DNA from 3 places in the Cyanobium sp. T1G-Tous genome. Region 1 is predicted to be linked to each of the others. Evidence: predicted binding sites of a transcription regulator. Region 1 holds the regulator's gene; each other region holds the start of a gene.

Evidence for each region. The regulator NtcA, encoded in region 1, controls nitrogen genes in cyanobacteria. The targets are predictions, from matches to a motif close to GTANCNNNNGNTAC.
Region 2: urtA (urea ABC transporter substrate-binding protein) is a predicted target of NtcA. The motif match lies at 2,707-2,720, and genes of this name have one in related genera.
Region 3: KBY75_RS02955 (ammonium transporter) is a predicted target of NtcA. The motif match lies at 2,542-2,555, and genes of this name have one in related genera.

What each region holds. Positions count from the first base shown of each region.
Region 1 is NZ_JAGQBD010000028.1:24,194-29,303, reverse strand. It holds gene pth (aminoacyl-tRNA hydrolase) at 1-159, shown strand, start outside; gene KBY75_RS13535 (DUF3146 family protein) at 164-421, shown strand; gene KBY75_RS13530 (resolvase) at 428-892, opposite strand; gene KBY75_RS13525 (DUF3084 domain-containing protein) at 889-2,106, opposite strand; gene ntcA (global nitrogen regulator NtcA) at 2,141-2,881, opposite strand; gene KBY75_RS13515 (cob(I)yrinic acid a,c-diamide adenosyltransferase) at 3,124-3,762, shown strand; gene dcd (dCTP deaminase) at 3,762-4,355, shown strand; gene thyX (FAD-dependent thymidylate synthase) at 4,423-5,110, opposite strand, start outside.
Region 2 is NZ_JAGQBD010000001.1:278,593-283,702, forward strand. It holds gene KBY75_RS01350 (urease accessory protein UreD) at 12-926, opposite strand; gene ureE (urease accessory protein UreE) at 963-1,448, shown strand; gene KBY75_RS01360 (urease accessory protein UreF) at 1,438-2,079, shown strand; gene ureG (urease accessory protein UreG) at 2,089-2,685, shown strand; gene urtA (urea ABC transporter substrate-binding protein) at 2,804-4,096, shown strand; gene KBY75_RS01375 (urea ABC transporter permease subunit UrtB) at 4,195-5,110, shown strand, end outside.
Region 3 is NZ_JAGQBD010000003.1:36,395-41,504, forward strand. It holds gene gpmI (2,3-bisphosphoglycerate-independent phosphoglycerate mutase) at 1-473, shown strand, start outside; gene secG (preprotein translocase subunit SecG) at 497-727, shown strand; gene msrB (peptide-methionine (R)-S-oxide reductase MsrB) at 741-1,223, shown strand; gene KBY75_RS02955 (ammonium transporter) at 1,220-2,515, opposite strand; gene groL (chaperonin GroEL) at 2,701-4,335, opposite strand; gene groES (co-chaperone GroES) at 4,387-4,698, opposite strand; gene atpD (F0F1 ATP synthase subunit beta) at 4,965-5,110, shown strand, end outside.

The DNA.
Region 1 (5,110 bases):
GTTGGTCACGTGCTCGGACGCTTCACGCCTGCCGAGCAGCCCCTGCTCGAGGAGGTGCTGCGCGAGGTGGAGGCAGGTATTGGCCTGATCCAGCGCCTCGGCCTGGAGCGGGCTGGTAACCGACTCAACGGTTTTCAGCCCCAGGGCAAGGCAGCCTGAGCCGATGGCACGTCTTCCCTCCACCACTGCCCAGTTGCGGGTGCTGCATCAGAGCTTCAGCCAGCGGCTGCTGGAGGGGGAGGTGAGTGCGGGCGGTTACCAATGGAGTTTCCGCTGGGCCTTTGACCGCGGTGAACTCAGCGTCGAGCCTTCTTTGGGCAGGGCTCTGATCCAGGACGCCCTGCTGCGTTATCTGCTCAAGGTCGACTACCAGCTCGAGCCTGGCGGTGACTACGTCTTCACGGTTCGGGCCCGTTTTTAAACCGATTTAGCCTCCGGCGACCGGCAGCGGCCATTGCCTCAGCACCTCCTGGTTGCTGCGCTGCAGGGTCATCCCGCAATAGCGCTCAATCAGCAGCTGGGCCACCACATCGTCGATATCTCGGGGGGGCAAGCGCAACCCCGCCGGCAGCAGTCGCATGCAGCCCCTAGGAGGCCACAGCTGCCAGTAGCGCTCGCGGGCCGCCAGGGTGCTGCCGCTCTCATCCACCACCGCTAGCGCCAGCGGCTGCTGGCCAAGCCGGCTGCGCCAGTCTTGGCTACCGGTGCCATTGCCGAGCACAACCTGGCCAAGCCCCACTTGCTGCCAGCTTTTGAGCAGGGCGAGGCAGGCTTGCGGGGGCAGGATGGCGGCCTGCCGGATCTGGCGAGCGGCAGGATCCGCCAGCACTAGTCCGCATTTGCTGCGCCCGGGATCGAGGCCTGCCACCAGGCCCGCCACAGCGCCCGTCATGGGCGGCGAGGGCCCGGCCCCGATTGGGCGGGAGAGGGGGCCGCCAACCAGCGCAATTCCACCGCAATTGGGTCGGCGGTGCTGGCGCTGTTGATGGCGAGGGCTTCTAGTTGGGCAACCTGGCCAGGCTGGCGCTCGCTCAGCTCCCGGGCCAGCTGTTTGAAGCTGGCCGCATCGAACTGCAGCCCTTCCACCAACGTGCCCTGGCGCTGGGCTCGGGCATAGGCAGCGGCCAGCAGCAGGTTGAGTCGCCGCGAAACCGGCTCCAGGGCTGTGAGGTCGCCCTCGATCGTGGTGCTGGCCAGCACTTCACCTGCCTTAACTACTGGGCGGTTGGGGCGTAGGTCTGGGAAGGCAAGCACCTGGCGCTCGCCCCTCAGCACGTTGGCGGCCGAGAGAATGCTCACCACCCAGCTGCCAGGCTTGGCGAGCAGGCCCTCCAGCTTGCTGATGTCGTTCTTGGGTACCAGCAGGATCTGGCGATCGGCTGGCTGGCCGGGTAGCACCCGCCTGAAGGCGTTGAGATTGGCCTGCTGCAGCAAGGCGGTGATCACCTCCGTGGCCTGCTCGGGGCGCTCAAGGGTCACCTTGGCGCTGGCCAGGGTCTGTCCGCTGCTTAGCACCACGTCGCCGCGGCGCAGGGCAATCAGGTTGCCCTCCAGGTCCTTAAGTTCTTTGGCACCGGCGCTGATCCGGCGGCGCACCTGGGCCAGTTCCGCTTCGGTGCGGCGGATTTCCGCATCCCGCCCCTTCACCTCCTCGCTGAGACGGCTGCGCTCCAGCTCAAGCTGGTTGCGCTGGGCTAAAAGTGGCGCCAGCTCCTGGCGCAATTTGCTGGCCCGGGCTTGGGCCTGCTCAAAGCGCGTCTGGGCCTCCCGTTTGCCCTGTTCAGCCCGAGCCACCTCCAGGCGGCTGCTGGCTAGTTGGCTGTTGCTGCGGCTCAGTTGGCTGCGGCTGGTTTGCAGCCGTTGCTCCAGTCGATCGAGTTCAAACAGGCCCGTGCGCAGCCGCTCGCTCACCAACAGCATCAGGCCTAGGGAGATGGCACTGATCAGGCTGCCGGTGAGCACCGTGATCAACACGGCGGTGCGGCGGGGCCGCATCCCCAACAAGCTCAAGCGCGCCTTGCCCACCAGGCTGCCGAGTCGGTCGCCCAGGGTGGAGAGCACTCCCCCCAGGGCGAGCAGAGCGAGGATCAGCAGCCAGCCCGTCACATACGTCCGCGAAGGGCCCCAGTATCCCTGGCGTTCAGCTGAAGCGCTTGGCTAGGGCGATTGGATCAAACACAGTGATCTTTTTGCGGTCGATCTGAACCAGCCCGTCGTTGCGCAGGTCGCCCAGCAGGCGAGTGATTGTGACCCGGGTGGAGCCAATCGCTTCGGCAATCGCCTGGTGGGAGAGGCGCAGATCAATCGTGATCCCTTCCGAGCTGGGAACGCCGAAATCGCGGCACAGCACCAGCAGAAAGCTCACCAGCCGCGAGCTCATGTCGCGGTGGGTGAGGGTTTCGATCATCGTTTCGGTCTGCAGGATCCGCGAAGACAGGCCTTGCAGCAGCAGCAAGCCCACGCTGGCGTCCTGCTCGATCGCCCGGCGCACCGAGGTGGCTGGTGCGGTCACCATCTCGACCCTGGTGAAGGCCACAGCGTGATAAAAGCGGTCGGAGCGCTGGCCGGTAAGCAGCGACAGCACACCAAACAGGCTGTTTTCACGCAACAGGGCCACGGTGATCTCCTCGCCGGATTCATATACCCGCGACAGCCGGACCGCTCCGCGCCGCAGCAGATAGACCCGCTCGGCTGGATCGCCGGGAAAAAAGATCGTCTTGCCCCGTTCGATCGTCTCGACACTGCTGCCGGCCAGGCCCCGGATCACTTCCAGCAGGGTGGGGTTGCCCTGGCCGGCGCTGCCCATGCCTGCCACCACGCCAGGGGCACCCGTCGATGGGGTGTTGGCGGTACGGCTAAATCCGTGGGTAGCGCCAACCATCAAGGTCTGGGCAAGTGCCGGGACCCTAAGGATCACCCGGGGGGTGGCTTGTAGCAATACACACGGTTTGAGATGACACCGCCGGTGCCCCCGGGGCACCAGTACGTATGTTTCCGCTAGGGATGGTGTCGTTTGCTTGTGGAGCGGCCCGATCCCGCTACATTCAGCTCCGCGGGACCATGGGCTGCTCGCGCCGCTCCAGGTCTGTTTTTCGATTTTCCAGGTTCTTATTCAGGTTGTTCATGACCGCGAGCTTGCCCGTCTCAGGCCTCACCTCCTCCTCTGGAGCTGGTTTTCCGGCGGTCCAGCACCAATCTCAGCGCTCTGGCCATCGCCCTTTGGCTGTGGCGGCTGCCACCTCCGCGCCTGCTGCTGCGCCGGCATTGCGGCTCGTGGCCCAGTCGGAGGGCTTGCTGCAAATCCATACGGCGCCTTTCCGCGGCAGTTTCGGTGCCGTGCTCAGCCAGGCCCTGCGTAGTGCCGGCTTGGGCAGCCGGGTGCTGGTTACTCAGTTTCTTAAGGGCGGCGTAGATCAGGGTCTCGGCAGCAGCGTCTGGCTGTGTGGGCGACTGCAATGGCTGCGGCCCGGCGTGCCTGCCTGTCTGTCAGAGCCAGCTGCCCATCAGGAGCTCGAGTTGTTGGAGGCGGTGCGCCAGGTGTGGGCCTTCAGCCGCGAGCAGCTGCTCAGTGGTGCGGTGGATCTGATGGTGCTCGACGAGCTGGGCTTGGCTGTGGAGTTGGGCTACATCGATCAGGCTGAAGTGCTGGCAACCTTGGAGCGCCGACCGGCCCATTTAGATGTCATTTTGACAGGGCCAGCCATGACTCCTGAGTTGATGGCCATGGCTGATCAGGTCACCCAGTTGCGCCGAGGTCTCTGATGCTGAAGAACGACCGCTGGATCAACGAGCAGGCTGCGGCAGGCATGTTGCAGCCGTTTCAGTCGAGCCTGGTGCGCCACCTCGATCCCGAGGCGGCGGGCTCGCCGGTGCTCAGCTACGGCTGCTCTTCCTATGGCTACGACTTGCGGTTGTCGGCTAAGGAATTTTTGATCTTTCGGCATGTGCCCGGCACCGTGATGAACCCCAAGCGGTTCAACCCGGCAAACCTCGAACCGGCTCCCCTGCGCGATGACGAGGATGGGTCCTATTTCATCTTGCCAGCCCATTCCTATGGTTTGGGAGTAGCACTGGAGAAGATGAAGGTGCCATCAAATATCACGGTGATCTGCCTGGGTAAGAGCACATACGCCCGGCTAGGCATCATTGTTAATACGACCCCAGCGGAAGCCGGCTGGGAGGGTCACCTCACCCTGGAGTTCAGTAATTCTTCGGGGGCCGACTGCCGCATTTATGCAAATGAGGGAATTTGTCAGTTGCTCTTTTTTGAGGGCGATCCCTGCGAGACCACCTATCAAGATCGGGCTGGTAAATATCAGCACCAGCCCGAACGCGTCACTTTGGCAAGAATCTAATTTCCCGCAAAAGGCCCTATGGGGCGAGCCTGGGCGTCGCACCGAGAGGTGCGCCAAATGGTTCGCCCTATGGGGCGAGCCTGGCTCTATGCAAGCGGCTCTTTTCATACCATTCAGCAAATTGGGGTGTCCAAGCCTGCAGGTGGGGCCACATCAATTCACAAAGTTCGCGAATTTCGAGCTGGGCGTCGAGCTTGGCCCGCAGGTCAAGGAAGTGCAGAAATGCCCGCAAGGTGAAGCTCACCACGAAGTGCTGGCGGTAGTCGAAGGGCAGGATGCCGCGGGCGTGCTCCTCGGCGAAGCCAGCCGCCAAAAGGTCGCGGTAGCGAGCCGCTGCAGCGCTGCAGAGCTCTAGATCTATGCAGCGCTGCTCTTCGGTATAGGCGTATTTTTTGCCCTGCCGGTCGCTATAGCTACCTACGGGCCGTAGATAGAACACCTCCTCCAGTTCCAGTTCACCATTGGCGGCCTTGCAGATGCGATCGCCGGTGTAGCGCATCGATTGCACGTCAAAGCTCACCCCCACCCGGTGGGTACGCGCCTGCTGCATCACCGAGTGGGGAAACCAGCCAACGTTGAGCACGATCTGGGCGTGTTCTAAGGGGCCGTAGTGACCGCGCTCGCCGGCGAGAAGTCGTTTGATGCAGACCTCCCCTGCCTTGCTCTCCTCTGGCCAGCTGCTGGGATCTGCCGCCACAAAGCCCTCGCTGTAGTCCTGATGCATTCCCGCATAAACGCACTGCTGTGGGTTGGGC
Region 2 (5,110 bases), on a different contig from region 1:
CAGCCTGAACCCTAGGGCTGTTCCTGGAAGGGCCATACCCGCGGCAGTTCTGGGGCGGTGAGGCCGCGTGCGGCCCGGATCCGGGCCCATACCCTGGTGAACCAAAACCGGGCCGCCTGACTGGAAGGGCCGCGGTAGCGGGCGATCAGGCCCTGGTCTAGGGCTCCGCAGGCAAGGTCGCCCTCCAGGCCCTGGCGGTCGCTGCGGCAGTCGGCCAGCAGCTGGGCCAGGGCAGCGGCCCCCAGGGGCTGCGGCGCTGCCCACACCAGCGATCCCAGCACCGGTTGGCTCGCCATGCCGTGTTCTGCAGCGAGGCTGGCGCCGCTGATTTCCAGGGGATCCACCAGCTCCCAGCGGCGACCTTCGGGGCCGCGGCGACACACCTGCAGCCGTGAGCGCCAGCAGCCCTGGCCCAGGGTTTCACCAGCGGCGCTGCGGCCCAGCCGTACGACGTCCATGCCCAGCCAGCTGGCCCCCGCTGCTAGCTCCACCGTGATGTTCTGCTCCAGCAGTCCGCCGGCAAACAGCACCAGCTCCTGGGGCAGCCATTCCAGGTCGCTGCCGGCTTCAAGGCTGAAGTGCAAACTCTGCCGGGCCCACTGGCCCTGCGGCACCAAGCGGGAGCGCCCCACCGAGCCATACACCTTCTGGGCCGCCACGCTGGTGAGCAGGGCCTGGCTACCTGGGGCTAGGTAGGCCCGCACCGTCAGTTGGTCGCCCCCCACCAGGCCGCCGGCGGTGTGCAGGAGGGGCAATTCGCAGCGGCCGTCTGCCTGGGGGTAGGCCCGTTGCAATTTCAGGGGGGAGGTGGCCCAGCCCTGATGCACCGTGACCAGCGGCTCCCCCGGACTGCCCTGCCTGGCCTTGAACTCCAGCTCAGCGGAGCCGTGCCAGCGGCCTGCCGCAATGGTGTTGGGATGATTCACCAGGCATGCTGTTTAAAGACCATGGTGCACCCGGCGATGGCCAGCTCCGAGCCTGCTGCCCAGCCTTTGGTGCTGCGTGAGCGCGGGCTGGCGGCAAGTCCGGGGGATGTTCCTGCCTTGGTGCTGGCCCTTTCAGCGGCGGAGCGCACCCAGCTGCGGGGTTTGCGTTGCACTGTCTGTGGCAGGCAGGTGCTGCTGCAGCTGCGCCGGGGAGCAGCCCTAGAACCCGGTGAGTGGCTGGCCGCCACGGCTGCCGAACCGCTGGTGCAGGTGCGCGCGGCGCTGGAGGAGCTGATGCAGGTGCGCAGCGCCGATCCCCTAGCCCTGCTCCAGGCCGCCTATCACCTTGGCAATCGCCACGTGGCGATGGAGATCAGGGCTGGTGAACTGCGCCTGCTCGCCGATTCCGTGCTGGCCCATCTGCTGGAGCATCGCGGCCTGCAGGTGGATCAGCTGCAGGCTCCCTTTCAGCCCGAGTCCGGTGCCTACGGCTCCGCCCACAGCCACAGCCATGACCACTAGCCGGTTGCGCTTGTTTCAACTGATCAGCCCGGCGCTGCCGGTGGGGGCCTTCAGTTATTCGGAGGGCTTGGAGGTGCAGGTGCAGCGCGGGCTTTTGCTGGATGGGGCTGGGGTGAGGGCCTGGCTGGAAGCTGAGTTGCAGCGCGGCACCTTGGCGCTGGAGGCGGCCAGTTTGCCCGGTTTGCTGCTGGCTGAACCAGCCGAATTGCGCGAGCGCGATAGCTGGTTGCTGGCCCTGCGGGAGGCGGCGGAGGTGCGCGCCCAGCACCGCCAGATGGGCGCGTCGCTGCTGGGGCTGCTGGCCGATCTGGGCTTCAATCCGCCTGCCTTGAACCTGGCTTGGCCGGCAGCCTTTGCCCTGGCGGGCCGCGCCCTGGAGGTTGCTGCCACCGAGCTGGTGGAGGCCTACTTGTATGGCTGGGTGGCAAACCAGCTCAGTGCGGCGTTGCGGCTGGTGCCCCTAGGACCCACCGAGGCCCAGCGCCTGCAGCTGGGCCTGGCACCTTTGATTGCCGAGCGGGCCCTGGAACTGGTGGCTGCCGATCCCGATCAGCTTTGGAGCGGTGGTGTGGGTGCGGGTCTGGCCCAGTTGCGCCATGCCGAGCTGTACTCCAGGCTGTTTCGCAGCTGAGCGGATCGGATGAGCAAGCTGCGGGTGGGCGTGGCTGGGCCGGTGGGCTCGGGCAAAACGGCCCTGGTGGAGGCCCTGTGCCGGCGACTGCGCGATCGTCTGCAGCTGGCGGTTGTTACCAATGACATTTACACCCAGGAGGATGCCCAGTTCCTCACCCGAGTTGGGGCTTTAGAACCCGAGAGAATCCGCGGCGTCGAAACCGGTGGCTGCCCCCACACCGCCATCCGCGAGGACTGTTCGATCAACCGGGCGGCGGTGGCTGAGCTGGAGGCGGCCTTCCCCGATCTGGATCTGGTGCTGGTGGAGAGCGGTGGCGACAACCTGGCTGCCAGCTTCAGCCCGGAATTGGTGGATCTTTGCATCTATGTGATCGATGTGGCCGCCGGCGACAAAATTCCTCGCAAGGGCGGCCCGGGGATCACCCGCTCCGACCTGCTGGTGATCAACAAGATCGACCTGGCTCCCATGGTGGGAGCAAGCCTTGAGGTGATGGCAGCCGACACCGAATGCATGCGCCCAGGACGCCCTTGGTGCTTTACCAACATCCGCAGCGGCGAAGGACTGGAGGCGGTAGAGAAGTTTTTGTGGGCTCAGCTGCCCTGATTAGCTTGTATTTACTGAATCGTAGCAACCACTACAAAGCCAAAGTGTGACAACTGGATACCTTCCAGTGACCGCTAAATAGCAGCGGAACATTCAGCGGTTTCCCGTAGGAGTTTTTATGAAGTCTTCCCTGATGCGCAAAACCACCATGCGTTATGTCGCTGGTGCTACGGCGATGGCAGCCAGCCTCTCGCTGGTGGCCTGCGGCGGCGGCGAAAAAGCCTCTGGCGATTTTGACGGTGAAGTGAAGGTGGGGATTCTGCATTCCCGCTCCGGCACCATGGCCATCTCCGAAAACACGGTGGCTGAAGCCGAGTTGATGGCGATCGAGGAGATCAACGCCAAGGGCGGGATCACCATCGATGGCAAGAAGCTGAAGATTGTTCCCGTCGAAGAAGATGGTGCCTCTGACTGGCCCACCTTTGCTGAGAAAGCTAAAAAACTGATCGATCAGGATCAGGTGGCTGTGGTGTTTGGTGGCTGGACCTCAGCTAGCCGCAAGGCGATGTTGCCGGTGTTTGAGGCCAAGGATCACTTCCTCTTCTACCCGATTCAATACGAAGGTCAGGAGTGCTCCAAGAACATCTTCTACACCGGTGCCACCCCGAACCAACAGGCTGAGCCGGCGGTCTCCTGGCTGCTCAAGAATAAGGGCAAGGACTTCTTCCTAGTGGGCTCCGATTACGTGTATCCGCGCACTGCGAACACGATCATGAAGGAGCAACTCAAGGTTGAGGGCGGTAATCTGGTGGGTGAGGACTACCTGCCACTTGGCAACACCGAGGTGGCGCCGATCATTGCCAAGATCAAGCAGGCCCTGCCCAAGGGTGGTGTGATCGTTAATACGCTTAATGGCGACAGCAATGTCGCCTTCTTCAAGCAGATGAAGGCTGCTGGTATCACCCCTGCCAATGGCTACTCAATCATGAGCTTCTCAATTGCTGAGGAGGAGGTTGCGGCAATTGGCCCCGAGTATCTTGAAGGCACCTATGCGGCCTGGAACTTCTTCCAGAGTCTCGACACCCCGGCTTCCAAGAAGTTCACTACTGATTTCAAGGCCAAGTACGGCGAGAATCGGGTCACCAACGACCCGGCTGAATCCGCTTACAACATGGTCTACCTCTGGGCCGCTGGAGCGGAGAAGGCCAATAGCGTTGATAACAACGCAGTGCGCAAGGCGCTAATCGGTGTGACTTTCGATGCCCCCCAGGGCAAGATTGAGGTGCAGCCCAATCACCACACCACCGAGCTGGTGATGATTGGTGAAGTCCAAAAGGACGGCATGTTCAAGATCATCGAAGACAAGGGTGTGCTTAAGCCAATTGCCTGGAACCAGTTTGTTCCAGAAACCAAGGGTTACACCTGCGATTGGACCCAGGATCGTCCTGATGCTGGCAAGTTCAAGATGTGAGCCTTCGGCTTGCCCATTGACTTCAGATCGGGGGAGCTTGTCTCCCCCTTTTCACTTCGTTTTTATTCTTTTCCTCTTGCCGAGCCCTGTTGGGCGCCATGGATCTTCTTTACGACACACTCTTCAATGGCCTAGCCATCGGTTCTGTACTGGTGCTGGCCGCCCTTGGCTTGGCCGTTGTCTTTGGCTTGATGGGGGTCATCAACATGGCCCATGGTGAGTTGATGATGCTCGGGGCTTACACCACCTTCGTGGTGCAAAACCTATTTAAAAATGGACCCCTGGAGGGTCTTTTCCCCATCTACATTTTGGTGGCGATACCACTTGCTTTTTTAGTGAGTGGCCTGGCGGGCTTGCTGCTGGAAAAAACCGTGATTCGGCGCCTTTATGGCAGACCGCTGGAAACTCTCTTGGCCACCTGGGGGGTAAGCCTGATTTTGCAGCAATTTGTGCGCTCGGTGAGCAGTGCTTTTGTTGTGGGGCTTGTGGTGGCCGTGGCTCTTGGCTTGGTAGTGCCACGGTTGTGGCCCAGCTCCTGGGCTCAACGGCGCTGGACCCCATTGCTTGGAGTGGCTAGCTGGGTTATTTCTGGCCTGCTTGGCATCATTTTGGCCTCCGGACTGGGTGGTGTTCGGGTGCTGGATCAGCCCTGGTTTAGCGCTCGCAACCTAGACGTCACTGCTCCCCTGTGGTTGCGTGGCTCGGTTGAACTTGGCGGTGTCAATATGCCAACGGCACGCCTGTTCATTGTTGCTCTTACGGCGATTGCCCTGGTGGCGGTGCATTGGTTTCTGCAGAAGAGCGTCTGGGGCATTCGCATCCGGGCCGTTACCCAAAATCGCTCAATGAGTGACTGCTTGGGTATTCCCACCGAAACCGTCGATGCACTCACCTTTTTGGTGGGATCGGGCTTGGCTGGAGTGGCTGGAGTGGCTGTGACTTTGCTTGGCTCGGTGGGCCCAAACCTTGGCGGCAACTACATCGTTGACTGCTTCATGGTGGTGGTGTTGGGAG
Region 3 (5,110 bases), on a different contig from region 1:
AAAGCTGTATTGCAGCAATCAAAAAGGGCATTTACTCGTTGGTGGTAATCAATTACGCCAATCCGGACATGGTGGGGCACACCGGCAAAATGGCTGCCACCACTGAAGCAATCACCACTGTCGACACCTGCGTTGGAAAGCTGATGGAGGCCACCAACCGCATGGGGGGCACCCTGCTGATCACCGCAGACCACGGCAATGCCGAAGTTATGGAGGGCCCAGATGGTCGCCCCTGGACGGCACACACCACAAATCCCGTGCCGGTGATTTTGGTGGAGGGCGAGAAACGCAAGCTGCCCGGCCACGGCACCAACGTGTTGCTGCGTGACCATGGCGGCTTAGCCGACATCGCCCCGACCCTGCTGGAAATCTTGAATCTGCCCAAGCCCGCAACCATGAGCGGTGAATCACTGATCCTGGCAACTGGCACAGCAGCCGAAGCCAGTCCCATCCCCCAGACCCTGGGCGTTTAACCTACTCCTATCCAAAGAGGCCCATGATCACTTCAGTTTTGTCATGGGTGTGGATTGGCAGTGGCGTTCTGCTGATCATCAGCGTGCTGCTCCATAGCCCCAAGGGCGATGGCATGGGTGGGCTGGCCGCTAGCGGCGGATCGATGTTCACCAGTGCCCGTAGCGCCGAAGCCACCCTCAACCGCATCAGCTGGACATTGCTGGCAATTTTTCTTGGCCTGGCCGTTGTGCTCAGTGCCGGCTGGCTCGGTTAGGTCTGTGACCCCAATGCCGCGACGCAATCTGCTGGTAGCCCTGGGATCAAGCCTGGGCGCCTTCTTCACTGGTGTCTCCCGCGCCGAAGCCGCTTCCAAGGCCCAAGATCCCGCCTGGCAACTCAGCGAAGCCAGCTGGAAAAAACGTCTCAACCCTGCCGCCTACAACGTGCTGCGCCAGGAGGGCACCGAGCGGCCCTTCTCCAGCCCCTTGAATAGCGAAAAACGCCCAGGCACTTTCGTTTGTGCTGGCTGCGCCCTGCCCCTGTTTAGCTCCAAGGCCAAATACGAGAGCGGCACCGGCTGGCCCAGCTTCTGGCAACCGCTGCCCAAAGGGATCGCCACCAAGGTGGACTTCAAGTTGATTGTGCCACGCACCGAATACCACTGCCGGCGCTGCGGCGGCCATCAGGGCCACGTGTTTGACGACGGCCCTAAGCCCAGTGGCAAGCGCTACTGCAATAACGGCGCAGCCCTCAATTTTATCTCCGGTTAACCGGTGTATTCGCTGTTGTAGGCCTCTTCGCCGTGAGCATTGATATCGAGGCCCTGCTGTTCCTGAATATCGTTAACACGCAGGGGCATCACCAGGCGAATCAGTATAAGAATCACATACGTGCCTACTCCAACAAAAAGAATGGTGAATCCTGCGGCCTTGAGCTGAATCCAGAGCTGACCTGGCTGGCCCACTAGCAGTCCATCGGCGCCAGCGGGATTGAGGCTTTTCAACGTGAACACGCCAGTTAGCAGAGTGCCGAGCAACCCGGCCACGCCATGCACCGGCAGCACATCGAGGCTGTCATCTAGCCGCCAGCGGTTCTTGAGTTGCATGGCATAGCTGCAAACCAGCGCTGCCGCAAAGCCGATCAACACAGCCGCCAGAGGGCTCACATAGCCGGCCGCTGGGGTGATCGCCACCAGGCCGGCCACGGCGCCGGTAGCCACACCCACGGCAGTGGGCTTGCCGCGCTGCCATGTTTCCAGCAGCATCCAGCCCAGGGCAGCTGAAGCGGCAGCGGTATTGGTGGTGAGGCAGGCAAGGGAGGCCAAATTGCCTGCCACCAGGCCGCTACCACCGTTGAAGCCAAACCAGCCGAACCAGAGCAGGCCCGCCCCCAACAAGATGAAGGGCACGTTGTGGGGTGGGGCGGCATAGCCCACGCCCCCACTGCGACGCCGGCCCACCACCAGGGCAGCAACGGCGGCGGCCACACCGGAGGCCAGTTCCACCACCAGGCCACCGGCGAAGTCGATGGCACCGAGGCCGGAACTGCCCAGGAACCCACCTGGTCCCCACACCATGTGGGCCAGGGGGAGATAGATGAAGGTGCTCCAGAGCAGCAGAAACACCATCCAGGCGCGGAAATGCATCCGCTCAACCACCGCGCCGGAAATCAGCGCAGGAGTGATGATCGCAAAGGTGACCTGGAACAGGGCAACGGCGCCGTGACTGAGTTGCCCATCCCCATAGGGAGCCGACCAATTGCTGAGCCCCGCCCACTGCAACCCGCCGATGAAAGGAGCTAGGGGACCGCTACCGGAAGAGAAGGCCAGGCTGTAGCCGAACAACACCCAGAGCACACTCACCAGGGCCATGGCGGTGAAGCTCATCACCATGGTGTTAAGCACGTTGCGGCTGCGCACAAAGCCCGCATAAAAGAGGGCCAGAGCTGGCGTCATCATCAGCACCAGGGCAGCACTCACCAGCACAAAACCATTGTTGGCACTGCGAAGGGCCAGATCGGTTGCAAAAAGCAGCGGCACAGCTGAGCCAAAAGCAGGCGCCACCCTGAAGGCCAACGGACCCAAGACATGTAGCAACTGCTACCAAAAGGGCTCTTAAAGGTGGCAACCGATACAGCCGGGATGGCTAGACCCACTTGGCTGAACGGGAACAAAAAAAGGGCAGAAGGAAAATCCTCTGCCCTCGGTGCCGATGAAGGAGTGGGGCCACAAAGGCCCCACTCCCGCTATCAGTAGTCGAAGTCGCCGCCGCCCATGCCGCCACCGGCGGGAGCAGCATCTTTCTTATCTGGCATGTCGGCCACGATGCATTCGGTGGTCAGCACCATGCCGGCGATGGAGGCGGCATTCTGCAGACCGGAGCGGGTCACCTTGGCGGGGTCGACGATACCGGCAGCCAGCATGTCGACGTACTCGCCGGTGGCGGCGTTGTACCCCTCGTTGAAGGGCTTGTTACGCACGTTTTCAGCCACGACAGCGCCATTGACGCCAGCGTTTTGAGCGATGCGCATCAAAGGCGCGGTGAGGGCGGAGGCCACGATGTGGGCGCCGATCAGCTCCTCGCCAGAGAGGTTGGCCGCAGCCCACTCCTCGAGGGCGGGGGCTAGGTGGGCCAACGTAGTGCCACCACCAGGAACGATGCCTTCTTCAACGGCCGCCTTGGTGGCGTTGATGGCGTCTTCCAGGCGCAGCTTCTTGTCCTTCATCTCGGTCTCGGTGGCGGCACCCACCTTGACCACGGCCACACCGCCGCTCAGCTTGGCCAGACGCTCTTGCAGCTTCTCCTTGTCATAGGAGGAGTCGGTTTCGTCCATCTGCTTGCGGATTTGCTCGCAGCGCGCCTTGACAGCCACTTCGTTGCCTTCGGCCACGATGGTGGTGGTGTCCTTGTTGATGGTGATGCGGCGGGCGGTGCCCAGCATCTCCAACTTGGCGTTCTCCAGCTTGAGACCGGCGTCTTCGGTGATCAGCTGACCGTTGGTGAGAACGGCGATGTCCTCGAGCATGGCCTTGCGGCGATCACCGAAACCAGGTGCCTTGACTGCCGCCACGTTGAGCACGCCGCGCAGGCGGTTGACCACGAGGGTGGCGAGGGCTTCCTTCTCGATGTCCTCGGCAATGATCAGCAGGGGCTTGCCTGTACGGGCGATCTGCTCAAGCACGGGCACGAGGTCCTGCACCAGGCCGATCTTCTTGTCGGTGAGCAGGATGTAGGGCTCTTCGAGCACCGCTTCCATGCGCTCGGTGTCGGTGGCGAAGTAGGGCGAGATGTAGCCCTTGTCGAAGCGCATGCCTTCGGTGACCTCCAACTCGGTGGTCATCGATTTCCCTTCTTCCAGGGAGATCACACCTTCCTTACCGACCTTGTCCATCGCATCGGCGATCATGCGCCCCACCTCTTCGTCGTTGCCGGCGGAGATGGTGCCCACTTGGGCGATGGCGCTGGAGTCGGAGATGGGCTTGGCGTGCTCCTTGATCTTGCCTACGAGGAAATCGGAAGCCTTGTCGATGCCCTTTTTGAGGGTGATCGCATTGGCGCCGGCAGCCACGTTGCGCAGGCCTGCCTTGACCATGGCATGGGCCAAAACCGTGGCGGTGGTGGTGCCGTCGCCGGCGGCATCGTTGGTTTTGGAGGCGGCCTGACGGATCAGGGCAACACCAGTGTTCTCGATGTGGTCCTCGAGCTCAATTTCCTTGGCGATGGTGACGCCGTCGTTGATGATCTGGGGTGCACCAAACTTTTTCTCCAGCACCACGTTGCGACCCTTAGGTCCAAGGGTGACAGCAACGGCCTCAGCCAGAATGTCGATACCTCTTTCGAGAGCTCTGCGAGCGTTCTCGTTGTAAATAATGCGCTTAGCCATGGAAGGCGATTTCCTTATGGGGTTAGGTCGGATTCAGTAATAGGCCAGTCGTCAGTTGACGATGGCGAGGATGTCCTTCTCGGAAAGCAGCACAAACTCGTCGCTGCCGAGCTTGATGTCGGTGCCGGCATACTTGCTGTAGAGCACCTTGTCGCCAACGCTGACCTCAGGAGCCTGGCGGCTGCCGTCGTCGTTGCGCTTGCCTGGGCCGATCTGCACCACTTCGCCCACCTGGGGCTTTTCCTTAGCGGTGTCAGGCAGAAGAATGCCGCCGGCGGTTTTCTCCTCCGATTCGGACACCTTGATAAAAATGCGATCTCCGAGGGGCTTAACCGTGGAGACGCTGAGAGAAACAGCAGCCATGGATGGATTGCGAGAGCAATGACATGGCGCCTGAGACGCCACAGAACAGTGAACTGGAGTGGGCCAGAGAGGCGATTTAGCACTCGAGCTCAACGAGTGCCAATTTATGCCCAACCAAGCTCCAGTGCCCAGGCCCAGACCGTGCGGGTGACCGAACCACCGGGGTGAACAGGGGCTGAACAGAAGCCCGCGCCTACCGCAGTGGTAAGGTTGCGCCGCTTCAGGCGGGCTGATTCCCCCTGCGCTTCCCCGAGATTTCCTTACCTATGGCAGCTGCTACCGCCACCGGCACCAAAGGCACCGTCCGGCAGGTGATTGGCCCGGTTTTAGACGTTGAATTCCCGGCCGGCAAGCTGCCCAAGATTTACAACGCGCTTCGAATTGAAGCCAAAAATTCGGCCGGCCAGCTAGT